Regions from separate parts of the Devosia lucknowensis genome, predicted to be linked through region 1. Evidence: riboswitches for the same ligand, from Rfam matches in the RefSeq annotation. Region 1 holds a riboswitch; the other holds the start of a gene.
What was found. Region 1 has a riboswitch for cobalamin ahead of CCK88_RS08965 (ABC transporter ATP-binding protein). Riboswitches for the same ligand answer to the same signal wherever they lie in the genome.
Positions count from the first base shown of each region.

Region 2: another riboswitch for cobalamin. It lies ahead of CCK88_RS01040 (CbtB domain-containing protein); the one in region 1 lies ahead of CCK88_RS08965 (ABC transporter ATP-binding protein).

Region 1 is NZ_FXWK01000001.1:1,827,443-1,834,848, forward strand. Features, by position in the region: gene pstA (phosphate ABC transporter permease PstA) at 1-117, shown strand, start outside; gene pstB (phosphate ABC transporter ATP-binding protein PstB) at 183-965, shown strand; gene phoU (phosphate signaling complex protein PhoU) at 992-1,702, shown strand; gene phoB (phosphate regulon transcriptional regulator PhoB) at 1,877-2,578, shown strand; gene CCK88_RS08955 (alpha/beta fold hydrolase) at 2,613-3,425, opposite strand; gene CCK88_RS08960 (alpha/beta hydrolase) at 3,799-4,701, shown strand; cobalamin riboswitch at 4,818-5,031, shown strand; gene CCK88_RS08965 (ABC transporter ATP-binding protein) at 5,142-5,936, shown strand; gene CCK88_RS08970 (ABC transporter substrate-binding protein) at 5,957-6,898, shown strand; gene CCK88_RS08975 (FecCD family ABC transporter permease) at 7,029-7,406, shown strand, end outside.
Region 2 is NZ_FXWK01000001.1:208,227-215,632, forward strand. Features, by position in the region: gene CCK88_RS01010 (ATP-binding cassette domain-containing protein) at 1-706, opposite strand, end outside; gene CCK88_RS01015 (zinc ABC transporter substrate-binding protein) at 876-1,835, shown strand; gene aztD (zinc metallochaperone AztD) at 2,047-3,228, shown strand; gene CCK88_RS01025 (DMT family protein) at 3,327-3,683, opposite strand; gene CCK88_RS01030 (DUF2164 domain-containing protein) at 3,765-4,016, opposite strand; gene CCK88_RS01035 (hypothetical protein) at 4,132-4,758, shown strand; cobalamin riboswitch at 4,778-4,994, shown strand; gene CCK88_RS01040 (CbtB domain-containing protein) at 5,048-5,230, shown strand; gene CCK88_RS01045 (CbtA family protein) at 5,290-6,039, shown strand; gene cobW (cobalamin biosynthesis protein CobW) at 6,036-7,082, shown strand; gene CCK88_RS01055 (hypothetical protein) at 7,079-7,406, shown strand, end outside.

The DNA.
Region 1 (7,406 bases):
AACCGCAACTTCTTCGAGCCACGCACATCTGCTGCTATCATGGTGCTGCTGGCCTTCATGATTACGCTCAACGCCGTCGCCATCTTCCTGCGGTCGCGTCTTGAGAAGCGTGCTTAAGGAGACATCAAATGGACGTTCTTGCCGGCAAGGTTAAAGTGACCTCCAAGACTCTGGACCAGACCATGAACCCCGCCGAAATGATGGACCATCCGATCCGCCTCACCGCCCGTGACGTCACCGTTCACTACGGCGCCAAGCAGGCCCTGCACGGCATCTCGATCGACATCCCCGATCGCGCCGTCACCGCCTTCATCGGGCCCTCGGGCTGCGGCAAGTCGACGTTCCTGCGCTGCATCAATCGCATGAACGACACCATCGAAGGCGCCAAGGTCGGCGGCAAGATCGCGCTCGACGGCCAGGACATCTACGCCAACGACCTCGACGTGGTCGAACTGCGCGCCCGGGTCGGCATGGTCTTCCAGAAGCCCAATCCCTTCCCCAAGTCCATCTACGACAACGTCGCCTATGGCCCGCGCATCCACGGCCTCGCCCGCAACAAGGCCGATCTCGACGAGATCGTGATTTCCTCGCTGCGCAAGGCCGGTCTGTTCGAGGAAGTGAAGGATCGCCTCAGCGAACCCGGCACCGGCCTCTCGGGCGGCCAGCAGCAGCGTCTTTGCATTGCTCGCGCCATCGCCGTCGGCCCTGAAGTCATCCTCATGGACGAGCCCTGCTCGGCCCTCGATCCGATCGCCACCGCCATCATCGAGGAACTGATCGACGAGCTGCGCGAAAACTACACCATCGTCATCGTGACCCACTCCATGCAGCAGGCCGCCCGCGTCTCGCAGAAGACCGCGTTCTTCCACCTGGGCAACCTCATCGAGCAGGGCGACACCGAGGACATCTTCACCAATCCGGTGAACAAGCAGACCCAGGACTACATCATGGGCCGCATCGGCTGATCGCCGGGCGACGGAGGACCATTACCATGCCCAATACCGGCACCGACCACATCGTCACGTCGTACAACGAAGAACTCGCCGCCCTTGCCCAGGCCATCGCCGAAATGGGCGGTCAGGTCGAAGTCGCCATCGAGAACGGCACCCGTGCACTCCTCCGGCTCGATCGCGAGCTGGCCGACGTGACCATCATCGCCGACCAGCGCATCGACGACATGCAGCGCCAGATCGATGAGATGGCCGTCTCCATGATCGCCCGTCGCCAGCCCATGGCCAGCGATCTGCGCGCCATCATCACCGCCATCCACGTCGCCAACGATCTCGAACGCATTGGCGACATGGCCAAGCAGCTTGCCCGCCGCTCATTGAAGCTCGAGGGCATCAACCTGCAGCCGACCTTCTACAACGGCGTCAAGAACATGACAGCCCTGGTCTCGCGTCAGGTCAAGGACGCACTCGACGCCTATGCCAACCGCGAAGCGGCCGCTTCGGTCGAGGTCTGCAACCGCGATGACGAGGTCGATGCCATGCACACCTCGCTGTTCCGCGAACTCCTGACCTACATGCTCGAAGATCCGCGCAACATCACCACCTGCACGCATCTCCTGTTCTGCGCCAAGAACCTCGAGCGCATCGGTGACCACGCCACCAATATCGCCGAACGCGCCTATTATCTGGCCACCGGCAAGCAGCTGACGAGCGACGTCCAGCAGCTGCAGCGCCAGCAGATCAAGGCGTGATTGCCTTGCCTCTCCCCCTGGGGAGAGGTCGGCGCACCGCGCCGGGTGAGGAGGCCTTAGTCCGAACGCCGCTCCCCGTCTCCCCTCCTTCAGGGAGAGGTGAGGTGGGGATAAAGCCAAGAATTCAGAACTCTCGGGCGACCTCGGTCAGTCCGATCGACGGAGCACGCCATTATGCCCGCCACCATTCTCGTCGTTGAAGACGAAGGCGATATCGCCATCCTCCTGCGCTACAACCTCGAAGCCGAGGGTTTTCGCGTGGTCACGGCTGAAAGCGGCGACGAAGCCCAGCAGGCCATCGCCGAAAAACTGCCCGATCTGATCCTGCTCGATTGGATGCTGCCCGAAATCTCGGGCATCGAGCTCTGCCGCCGCTTGCGCGCCCGCGAGGAAACCGCCCGCGTCCCGATCATCATGCTCACCGCCCGCGGCGAGGAAGAGGAGCGCGTACGCGGCCTCTCCACCGGCGCCGACGACTACGTGGTGAAACCCTTCTCGGTGCCCGAACTGCTGGCGCGCATTCATGCGCTCCTGCGCCGCGCCAACCCCAACCTCGTCACCGCCGCCCTCAAGGTCGGCGATCTTGAGCTCGATCGCACCACCCACCGCGTCCGCCGCGCCAACAGGGACGTCCACCTTGGCCCCACCGAATATAGGCTGCTCGAATATCTCATGCGCCACCCGGGCCGTGTCTATTCGCGTGAACAACTGCTCGATGGCGTCTGGGGCAACGACGTCTATGTCGACGAGCGCACCGTCGACGTCCATATCGGCCGCCTTCGACGCGCCATTAACCGGGGCAAGGAGTCCGATCCGATCCGCACTGTGCGCGGCGCAGGCTACGCCTTCGACGAGCGCTTCGCCGCCGTCGCCTGAAAATAGCAGGGCCCGCCGAAGCGGGCCCTTTCTGTTATTTGCGCAGAAACGCGATCAGGTGCCGGTTGAATTCCTCGGCATGGCTCACATTGAAGCCGTGCGGCGCCCCAAGCACCACGACCATCTCGCTGCCCGGGATGGCGGCATGCGTGCGCGCGCCTGATCCTTCCACCGGCACGATCCCGTCGGCATCGCCATGGATCACCAGCGTCGGCACCGTGATCGCCTTGAGATCATCGCGGAAATCGGTCGTGCCGAACGATGCCATGCAGCCCAGCGCGGCGGTCTGGTCCGACTGGTGGCAAAGCGCGATCGCTTTTTGCCGCTCGTCCTCGCTCACCTTGAGCACGCCGTTGGCCGAAAAGAAGTCCTTGGTGAACTGGTCGAAGAAGGCGGTGCGGTCCGCCTTGATCCCCGCCTCCATCTCGTCGGCCTTTTCCTTGGTCAGCGGACCATCGGGGTTATCAGGCGTCTTCATCATGTAGGGCGGCACTGCCGCCGCGAAGACGACCGAATGCAGCTTGCTCTCGCCATGCTCGGCGACATAGCGGGCGACTTCGCCCCCGCCCATCGAAAAGCCCACCAGCGACACGTCGGTGAGGGCCTTGGCCTCGATGATGTCTGCCACGTCATTCGCCAGCGTCGAATAATCGAACCCGCTCTCGGGCTTGTCCGATTGACCGAACCCGCGCCGGTCATAGGTGATGACGCGAAAACCGGCCCCGGCCAGCGCCTGCACCTGATGCTCCCAAGCCTTGCCTGAAAGCGGCCAGCCATGGATCAGGATAACGGCGCGGCCGCTGCCGCCGGTGTCTTCAGTGTGCAGGCCGATCGATTGGGTCGCCATGGATGCTCTCCTTTTTGGCGTAAGAACGAAATCTCCCCACCAGAACGGCGCCACGACTCCACCGTTCCGGAATGACGGAAATGTTGCCTTCCGCTCGCGACTCGGATCCGGCCCATCGACACCCATTAGTTGTAAATTTTGGTTACAAGTCCCGCTGGAATGCCCAGCGTCGATTCTTCTTTAGCCACTGAATAAGAACGATAAATTCAAAAGTATGACTTGAGTTGCAAAAAGTTTTTGCATCTTCAATTGTTGACAACAAGTCCTGCCCTCTGCTTGCTTGTGGCGGCTGGCACCATTGAGCGCTTCTGCTCAGGTCCGGCGCGGGACCATAGAGACCACGTCCAGGCCCGCAGTTTTGAGGAGAAATCAAATGCTGAAGCGCACGCTTTTGGGCGCGGCTCTTGCCGCCCTTGCGACCTCTGTTTCCGTGGCGGAAACGGTCAACATCGACGCAACGCAGGTTCAGTTCAGCGGTGTCGAGCTCTATTCCGATATCCAGTATTCGACATCCGCCCTCGGCCTCATGCGCAATGAGCTGTATCTCGATCTGATCCGCCCAACCTCCGCCGAGCCCGCGCCTGTCATCGTTTTCATTACGGGAAGCGGCTGGCGCGCCGTCGAGCGCGAACGCCTGATCCCGCAGCTCGTCCGTTTTGCCGAGGCCGGCTTTGCCGTCGCGACCATCGACTACCGAGGCATCGGCGAAGCCAAGTTCCCCGAGCCGCAGAAGGATGTGAAGGCGGCCGTGCGCTACCTCCGCGCCAATGCGGACCTTTACAATCTCGATGCCGATAACATCGCTGTCTTCGGCCCATCCGCGGGCGGTCACCTCGCGCTGATGGCCGGCCTGACCGGCAATGATCCAGACTATGTGGATGAGCGTCTCTCCGATGTTTCCTCGGAAGTCCAGGCCATCGCCACCTTTTACCCGGCCGCCTACTTCGGCGAGACTGGCGAGCCTGGCTATGATCTTGCCAGCATGCATATGGGCCTTTCCGTGCACGACAAGGCCAATGCCGAAGCTGTCCGCGAAGCCTTCCCGGAAACGCATATCGGCGAGGACAGCCCGCCCGTTATCGTCATTCAGGGCACCGAAGATCAGGTTGTTCCGCTCAGTTCAAGCGAACGCCTCTATGCGGCCCTCGAGGCCGGCGGCGTCGATGCCACGCTGGTCGTGGTCGATGGCGTGGGCCACGATTTTGAACAGATGACCAGTGTTCCCGAGGTCACCGACGCTCTCGTTGATTTCTTCACCCGCACGCTCAAGGACTGATCTCCGCGTCGTCGTTTTCCGGCCCCTGCCCATCCGGCATGGGGCCGGAAGGCTTTTTGCGAACGGTCTACCCATCGGTCGGCCAGTCCCCATTGACTTCCCCCACGCCCCTCGCCCATAACCCACCCGTCGTTTGGTTTCCCCGCGGGCAACACCCAAGGGGGATTAAAAGGGAACACGGTGCGACGTACCCATCAGGGCGCAAGACCGTGGCTGCCCCCGCAACTGTGAGCGGTGAGTTCTTCCGTCAATGCCACTGGCCTCGGCCGGGAAGGTTCGGAAGCGCTGTGACCCGCAAGCCAGGAGACCTGCCGTCGACTGTACTGAGACCTGGCCGGGGTGAGCCAAGGGGAAGACGATGGCAGACGCGACTATTTTCATTGCGAGTCTGAAGCTGATCGGTTTGCCCGGCGGATACCCCATGTCTGTGGGTATGCGCCGTGACCTTGCCTGATCGCCTTTCCAGCCAACGCCCTGCCAAGCTCACGGTCTCGTCCCTCGCCTGGGGACCATCGGGTCATGCATCCATCGTCGAGGATCTGTCCTTTTCAGTCGCGCCAGGACAAATGCTGGCCGTCGTTGGTCCCAACGGCGCCGGCAAATCCAGCCTCCTGCGCTGCCTCTATCGCTATCATCGCCCCTCCTCCGGGCATGTGCGGCTCGACGAAACCGATATCTGGCAACTCTCTCCGCGCGATTGTGCGCGCCGCGTCGCCACCGTCCTGCAGGAAGGTGCCTCCGATTTTGCCCTTTCGGTCGCCGAAATCGTCGAGCTTGGCCTTATCCCGCATCAGCCCGGCGGCGGTGGCCACGATTATGAACCGGTCGAGCAGGCGCTCGACCTCATGGAACTGGCCCATCTCGCCGGTCGCGACTTCGCAACTCTTTCTGGCGGCGAAAAACAGCGCGTCATGATCGCGCGGGCTCTTGTCCAGCGGCCAGATCTGCTGATCCTCGACGAGCCTACCAATCATCTCGACATTCGCCACCAGCTCGAAGTCCTGGCTCTCCTTTCCCGCCTGCCAGCCACCGTGGTGGTCTCGCTGCACGATCTGGCGCTGGCCAGCGCCCATGCCGATGCGGTCCTCGTGCTCGAGCGTGGCCGGCAGGTCGCCCTGGGCGCCCCGCTCGATGTCCTCACGCCCGATGCCATCCGCGCCACCTTTTCCGTGGGCACCGTTGTGGATCGTCACCCCACCACCGGGCAGCCGCGCTTTTCCTTCCACCTCGATTGATCGTTCAACAGGAGCCAAACATGCGTCGCCTATCCGCTCTCGCCGCGCTATCGATTTTCGCCAGTCCGGCTTTCGCCTCCACCTTTCCTGTCACCGTCCAGAGCTGTGATCGCGAGGTCACTTTCGATGCGGCGCCACAGCGCGCCATTTCCAACGACGTCAATTTGACCGAGATGATGCTGGCGCTCGATCTCACCGGTCACATGGCCGGCTATACCGGCGTTTCCGACTGGAAGACCCTCGATGAGCGGCTGCGCGAAGGCGTCGCCGAATTGCCCGAACTGTCGCCCAACTACCCGACCAAGGAAGTGCTCCTGGGAGCGGATGCGGATTTCTACTTTGCCGGCTGGAATTACGGCATGCGCGTCGGCGGCGAAGTCACGCCGCAATCCCTCGCCGAGTTCGACATCGCCGTCTACGAGCTCACCGAGAGCTGCATCCACATCATGCAGAAGTCCAAGGCCTCCATCGACGATCTCTATGCCGACCTTCTCAACCTGGGCCGCATCTTCGGCGTCGAGGAACGCGCCATCGCGCTCGTCGACGGTTACAAGGCCGAGCTCGAGAGCTTTGACGAGGGCCTGCCGGCGCTCGAAAGCGCCCCGCGTGTCTTCGTCTACGACTCGGGTGAGGACAAACCTTTTACTGCTGGCAATTTCGCCATGCCCACCGCGCTGATCGAAGCGGCCGGCGGCACCAACATCATGGACGACTTGGATTCGTCCTGGGTGGAGATCGGTTGGGAGCCGGTGATCGAGCGCAATCCCGATGTCGTTGTCATCGTCAATTACGGTGAGGTCACCGCTGAACAAAAAATTGCCTTCATGAAGTCCAACCCGGCCTTCAAGGACATCCCTGCCGTTGCCAACGACAACTTTGTCGTCCTCGAATATGTCGAGGCCACCCCCGGTCCCCGCAATATCGAAGCCATCAAGCGCCTCGCCGCAGCGTTTCGGGAATAGACACCACAATCACCCTGGTCTGCCAGGGTGAGCCATCCGTTACTATACCGCGCCATCTCCACCCGCTCGATACACCCCTCCTCCTCCTTCAGGGGGAGGTCGGGTGGGGGTTCTCCCTAAACGGAACGACATGTCCCACCACCACCTCGTCCACGGTCCGCGCCATTGGCTCCTCCACCACGTCCCGCTGCTCGTGGCCGCCCTGGCTCTCATCCTTGTCGCCACCATGGCCCTGGGCGTCAGTGTCGGCGCCGTCGGCATCGAGCCGCACGTCGTCTGGGGCGTCATCGCCAGCCATCTGGCACCAGGCAGCGTCGAGGTCACCTGGTCGCCCGGACGTGACAACATCGTCTGGGAGGTCCGCCTGCCCCGCGTGATCCTCGGGGCCATCGTCGGCGCAAGCCTCGCTTTGGTGGGCGCGGCCCTGCAGTCGGTCACCCGAAATCCCCTGTCCGACCCGCATCTGCTCGGCATCTCGTCCGGCGCGGCGCTGGGCGCCATCATCGTG
Region 2 (7,406 bases), 1.6 Mb from region 1:
GTTCATAGAGCGCCAGCGCCGAACCGGCACGGTCACCGAAAAGGCGCAGATATTCAGGGCTGGTCTTGACCGCATTGGGCGTGCCGCGGCAGCAGACATGGCCGTTGAGGCATATCACCGTATCGGTCTCGGCCATCACCACATGCAGGTCGTGCGAAATCATCAGGATCCCCGCCTGCGTCGTGTCGCGGATCTGTCTGATGAGCTGGTAGAGTGCCACCTCACCCGAAAAATCCACGCCTTGCACGGGCTCGTCGAGGACCAGGAGATCCGGCTTCCGGATCATCGCCCGCGCAAAAAGCACGCGCTGGAATTCGCCACCCGACAGTTCCTGGACGGCCGCCTTGAGCAGCCGCGCTGCCCCCACCGCTTCGAGCGCAGCAATGATCTCGGCAGGCGCAAACCGGCCTGTCAGAGTCATCAGCCGCTCGACAGTCAAAGGCAGCGTCCAGTCGATGCTCAGTTTCTGCGGCACATAGCCGACCGTCAGGCCGGCCTTGCGCGTTACCGTCCCGATGCTCGGCTTCAGCACGCCCGTCACCATCTTGGCGGTGGTCGACTTGCCCGACCCATTGGGGCCGATCAGCGTCACGATTTCGCCGCGGGCAATGGTCAGGTCGACGCCTTCGACCAGCACGCGCCCGCCGCTGCGAACGCCCGCACCGGCCAGCGTGATCAGGTTTTCTCTCTGCACGATTGCGTTCATTCCGCCTCGGGGAAGCTCATTTGATGGGTGTTGGGATACCGTCCCCACGGTCGGGACATTTTTTCACAGGCCCGCTTGACGCTCTTCATTACGTTATAGCATAACACCGTCGCAAGCGTAATAACATAACATATCGCTTCCCAGCGTCCTGTTGCCAAGAGGCCAGCCCATGATCAAGTCCACCATCGCCCTTGCCGCCCTTGCGAGCATCTTGTCCACTGGTACTGCAATGTCTGCGCCCTCGGTCGTGGCATCGACCAAGCCCATTCATTCCCTTGTATCCGCGGTCATGGGCGAGGTCGCCGAGCCGGCCCTGATCGTCAAGGGCGCCGCTTCCCCGCATACCTATTCCCTCCGCCCATCGGATGCGGCCGCGCTCGAAAGCGCCGATATCGTGTTCTGGACCGGCCACGGCATGGAGCTGTTTCTTGGCGATGCCCTCGAAAGCCTCTCCACCAAGGCCAGGATCGTCGAGCTGGCCGATGCGCCCGGCATCGAGCTGCTGCCCCTGCGCGAGGGCGGCGCCTTTGAAGCCCACGCCCACGGCGACGGTCATGATCACGACCATGACCATGACCATGACCATGCCGGGGACGAGCACGATCATGAACATGGCGAAGGCGACATGCATTTCTGGCTCGATCCGGAAAATGCCAAATTGATGGTCGCCGAGATCGCCACGGTCCTCTCTGAAGCTGACCCCGAAAACGCCTCGATCTACGGCGCCAATGCCGCGGCCGAACGCGTACGCCTCGACGAGTTGACCGAGGAACTGCGTGGCACCCTCGCTCCCGTCGCCGGCAAGCCCTTCATCGTCTTCCACGACGCCTACCAGTATTTCGAGAACCGCTTCGGCCTCGATGTGGCCGGGACGGTGACCGTCTCGCCCGAAGCCATGCCCGGGGCAGCCCGCATCGACGAGCTGCGCGCCAAGGTTGCGGAACTGGGCGCCGCCTGCGTCTTTGCTGAACCCAATTTCGAGCCTGCCATCATCAACACCATCGTTGAAGGCACGACGGCCAAGGCAGGTGTGCTCGATCCCGAAGGCAGCGCCCTTGCCGAAGGCGTCGATCTTTACCCCGAACTGTTGCGCGGCCTGGCAGGCGGTCTTGTGGATTGCCTGTCCTGATCGTCTTTCGTCCCCGCCTGCGCTGATCACTGCTCATTGATGCGATCCATCCCCTCGCCCGGACGGGCGAGGGCAGGGCACCTTCGTGTCCGAAGCATCGCCGCGGCGGCTGACGCGGTCCCACCACGACATGCCCCAACCCCCTTACGCTTGCCGTCAAATCCGCCCCGCATGCCCCAACCTGTAATGTTCTAACATAAAGGAAATTGTCATGAATGCACGCCTCTCGATCGCGCTCCTCGCCGCCACGGCGCTGAGCGGTCCTGCCCTCGCCGAGGAAGCGACGGCCTGGCGCATCTTAGTCGGCGATCATACCGAGCCGAAGGTGACCGCCCTCGATCTTGCCACTGGCGATGAACTCGCCAGCTTCCCGCTCGCGAGCCCTGCCAGCCTCTACGCCACTGGTGGCACCGTCTTTGCCGTGCAGGGCGCGGGCAACCAGGTGTCGGCCATCCGCTCCGGCATCACCATCGAGGATCATGGCGATCATGGCGATATCGACATCGCCGATCCCTCGCTCGTCGAGGGCGTTCTGACCGGCGAGAAGCCCGCCCATTTCGTCGAGCATGACGGACAGGTTGCCCTTTTCTTCGATGGCTCGGGCCTCGTGGACCTGTTCAGCCCGGCTGGCTGGGTCGAAAATGGCGCGCCCGAAGTCACCCGGCTCGACAGCGGCACGCCGCATCATGGCGTGGCCATCCCTTGGGGCGACTACACCCTGGTCTCGGTTGCCGATTCGGAAGACGAAAAGAAGCCGCGCCTCGGGCTCGACGTGATCGATCCGCATGGCGACAAGGTCGGTGACACACATCCCTGTCCGGACCTGCATGGTGAGGCGACATCGGGCAACCTTCTCGCCGTCGGATGCGGCGATGGCCTGCTGATCGTATCCGGCTCGGGCGAGCCTTCCGTCGAAAAGATCGACTATGCCGGCCTGCCCGAAGGCAAGGTCACGACGCTGGTCGGCGGACAGGGAATGCAATACTTCCTGGGCAACTACGGTGCGGACAAGGTGGTCATCGTCGATCCCGCCGAAGAAACGCCCTATCGCCTCGTGGACCTGCCGACGCGCCGTGTGCACTTTGTCACCGATCCGATCCGGCCCAAATTCGCCTACGTCTTCACCGAGGACGGAAATCTGCGCCGCCTCGACGTCGTCAGCGGCCAGTTCACCGCGGCAGTGACCGTCACCGAACCCTATTCCATGGATGGCGATTGGAGCCTGCCGCGTCCCCGCGTCGCTGTCGCCGGCGATGTCATCGCCGTCACCGACCCCAGCGAGGGCAAGGTACACCTTGTGGACGCCGGGACCTTCGAGATCACCGGCGACATTCCGGTGTCCGGATTGCCCTACACGATTGTCGCCATAGGTGGCGCGGGCACCATCCACTGAACGACGAAATCATCCATCCTTCGTCACCACCGGGCTTGTCCCGGTGGTGCTTTTTTCGGCATGGATGGCCGGGGCCGCCATGACGACAGGACATGGCCCTACTTCAGCGGGCCCTTGAAGATGAAAAACGCGCCGAGGCCGATGAACCCGAAACCGATTGCGTGGTTCCACGTCAGCTTCTCGCCCAGGTAGAGCACGGCGAACAGCGCGAACACGCTGAGCGAGATGACTTCCTGGATGGTCTTGAGCTCTGACGCCGAATAGACCTCGCTGCCCAGCCGGTTGGCGGGAATGGCCAGCCAGTATTCGAAGAAGGCGATGCCCCAGCTGATCAGCACCACGGCCCACAGCGCCACGCTGTGAAATTTGAGGTGCCAGTACCAGGCGAAGGTCATGAATAGGTTGGAAGCGATCAGCAGCCCGATGGGGGCAAGGGTAGGGACGTTGAAGCCCATGCAAACACCACGTGAAAGAACCGGCTGTGCCGGCCGGCTCTTTTAGCACCGCCGTGGGCCGGCGAAAGCAGGATTTTTGCGCTACCGGGCCTTTGTCGGCCGCTCGAGGCCGAAGATTTCGTCGCTGACGTCGTCGAGCTTTTTGCGCACCAGCGCCTGTGCATCGTAGAGCCCGCGATTGTAGAAATAGGCGCCCATCTTCTCGGCAAAGAACTGCATCAGCATTTCCGCCGGAATGGCGCCGATCGACTGGTCCAGTTCCTCGCGGAAATAGTCCTGGATGTCGCCCACGATGGCCTTGGTCTCGTCGCGGCTGAATGTGATGGGTTTCATGGCGTGGCCTCGTGCGCAGAATGGGTCTTCAGGTCCCATTCATATCGCGAGTCGCCTCTTGTGCATGTGTCATGCCCTGCGCCAATCTGGCGCTGGCCCGAGGAGGTCCCGATCCATGTCCGCCCGTCTGCTCCGCGTCCTGCTTGCCTCGCCCCTGCTGTTCACGCCCGTAGCGCTGGCCAAGGAAAAGCCGCCGCGCGAGGCCATAGCCTGCGAAGGGGCCTTCGCCATCGACAGTTCCGAGGCCCGCCTCATCGAAATCTACGGCGCCGACAATGTCTGGACCGGCACCGTGCCCGGTCCGGAAGGCATGGACATGCAGGCCACGCGAGTCTTCCCCGACGATCCCGACCGCATGCTCGAATTCACCTGGTGGAACGAGGACGAGCGCACCGACCTCGGCAGCGTCGAACTGCCGCCGACCATGTCCGGTCCCGGCGGGATCCATGACGGCATGAGCGTCGCCGAAGTCGCTGCAATCAATGGCGACGCCTTCACCCTCAATGGGTTCGGCTGGGACTACGGCGGCTTTGCCAGCTTCAGGACCGGTGTTCTCTCCGACATCGAGGGCGGTTGCTATCTCTCGCTCCGCTTCGGGCCCGACGACAGGCCGGTCAAGGTCAATACCGACGCGGTATGGGGCGATCGCGAGGTCCCCTCGACAGAACCGCTGCTCGAAACCGTGGGTGCGCATGTCCAGGTGGTCTCCATCGGCTATCCGCACCCCGATTTCCGCGATTGACCCCATCGGGCGTCGGGCGTAATCGTGGTCCCGCAATGGTTCCCCGGACGCTTGAGCGCGAGGGGATCAAAAGGGAACACGGTGCGGCGTACCCATAAGGGACCAAATCCGTGGCTGCCCCCGCAACTGTAAGCGGTGGGCGCTCTCATGCGTCACTGGTCGATCGCAAGGACCGGGAAGACGAGAGCGCTGCATTCACCGTGAGCCAGGAGACCTGCCCTTGCCCTGAGCAATCAGGATAGCCGGACCCGCATGGGTCCATATCTATTCCGCGCACGGAGGGTGCCACATGAATAATTCCGCCGTTTCGACCGGCCTGTCTTCTCTTTCCCTGTCCCAGCGCCTCGTTGCTGGCCTCCTGGCTCTCATGCTGGGTCTGACGCTGCTCGTGGGCACCGGTTTTGCCGGCGACTATCGCCTGCACAACGGCGCACACGACACCCGCCACGCCATGGGCTTCCCCTGCCACTGAGGCAGCGTTTCGCGCCGCCGTACGACGCGGCCGCGTGATCCGGATCGAAAGAGCAAACGATGTTTCGCAATCTGTTTTTTGCTGCGCTGGTCGCAGCGCTTTGTGCTGGCCTCGCCACATCCGCCTTTCAGGCCTGGCGTGTCACCCCGCTGATTTTCGCCGCCGAATCCTTTGAAGGCTCGGGTGGAGAGGCTCACGTACACGCTGAAGGCACCGCAGCGCATGAGCATGACGATGCCGCCGCCGTCTCGGCCCACGAGCACGGAGACGACGAATGGATGCCTCAGGACGGTCTCGAGCGCACCGCCTTCACCGTCTTTTCCAACATCCTGATGGCCGCCGGCTATGCGTTGATCATCGGGGCGGTCTCCGTGCTGTTCAACCTCCCGGTCACCTTTGCCAATGGCCTGCTCTGGGGTGTCGGAGGCTTTGCCGCCTTCACCCTGGCGCCGGCGCTCGGGCTGCCTCCGGGCATGCCCGGCATGCCGGTTGCCGATACGCTGGCGCGCCAGATCTGGTGGTTTAGCGCCGCCATCGGCACCGGCGCGGCCCTGGTGCTGGTCGCCAAGGTCCGCGCCCCCTGGGCACTGGCCGTCGCCGTGGCTCTGATCCTGCTGCCCCAGCTCATCGCAGCCCCGCAGGCGCCCGATGATCCCACCGGCGTCCCGCCGCGCATGACCGCCGAATTCGTCTCCGCCGTGCTCTACAACGGCGCCCTGTTCTGGGTGGTGCTCGGCCTCGCCTTCGGCTGGATGGCCGATTTCCTGGCCGCCCGTCCGGCCCCCCAACTCAACGGAGCCAAGGCATGACCGCCAAGATCCCCACCACCGTCATCACCGGCTTCCTCGGCGCCGGCAAGACCACCCTGGTCCGTCACATGCTGGCCCATGCGCCCAAGGGCAAGCGCATTGCACTGATCATCAACGAGTTCGGCGATCTTGGCGTCGACAAGGACATCCTCGCCGGCTGCGGCGACGAGACTTGTCGCGAGGAGGACATGGTCGAACTCTCCAACGGCTGCATCTGCTGCACCGTCGCCGACGAGTTCATTCCCACCATGCAGGCGCTCTTGGCGCGCGAGGAGAAATTCGATCACATCGTCATCGAAACCTCGGGCCTGGCGCTGCCGCAACCGCTGATCCGCGCCTTCAACTGGCCCGAGATCAAGGCGCAGGTCACTATCGACGGCGTCGTGACCGTCGCCGATGCGGCCGCGCTCTCAGAAGGTCGCTTTGCCAGCGACGAAGCCGCCGTCGACGCCCAGCGCCGCCAGGACGAGATGCTCGATCACGAAACCCCGCTCGGCGAGTTGTTCGAGGACCAGCTCTCGGCCGCCGACATGGTCATCATCAACAAGACCGACCTCGTCGATCCGGCGACACTTGAAAAGGTCGAACAGAACATCCGCGCCGAACTGCGCCCCGGTGTCGGCATCGTCCGTGCGGCCAATGGCCATGTCGATATCACGGCGCTGCTCGGCATGGGCATGTCGTCCGAGAGCGACATCGCCAATCGCCCCAGCCATCACGAGTTGGAGCATGGTGGCGAAACCCACGAACATGACGATTTCGACAGCTTCTCGCTGACCCTCTCCACCATTCAGGGCAAGGACCATCTGCTGGCGACCATCGAAGACACAATCAAGGCGCATGATGTCCTGCGCCTCAAGGGCTTCGCGGCCGTCCCCGGCGCAGCTGCGCGCCTCGCCATCCAGGCCGTCGGCCCCCGCGTTACCGCCTATTTCGACCGCCCCTGGAAGCCCGGGGAAGCCCGGGTGACCTCGCTTGTCGTCATCGGCGAGCAACCGCTGGACCGCGCCGCCATCACCCAGAGCCTTCAGGCGGCTGCATGATCGGGGCGCCTGCCAGCGCAGTTCGTCCGGGCAATGGCCGTATCGCGGCCATCGTCCTGCTCGGCCCGCTGGTGGGCGCCATCTGTCTCTTCATCGCGACCGTGCTCGTGGAGCCGCTCCCCGGAGGCTCGTTCGAGCCGGTGGAGCTGGTGATCTTCATCCTCGCCTCCGCCTACATGTTCGGGCTCATTCCATCGGTGCTGGCCGCAACAGTCTACTGGGTGGTCGAACCGATCTGGCGGGTCTGGTCGTGGCCGCGACTGGTGCTGGCCTATCTGGTGATCGGGGCCGTGTGCGGTGCGCTGGGCGTTTTCCTGTCCATCT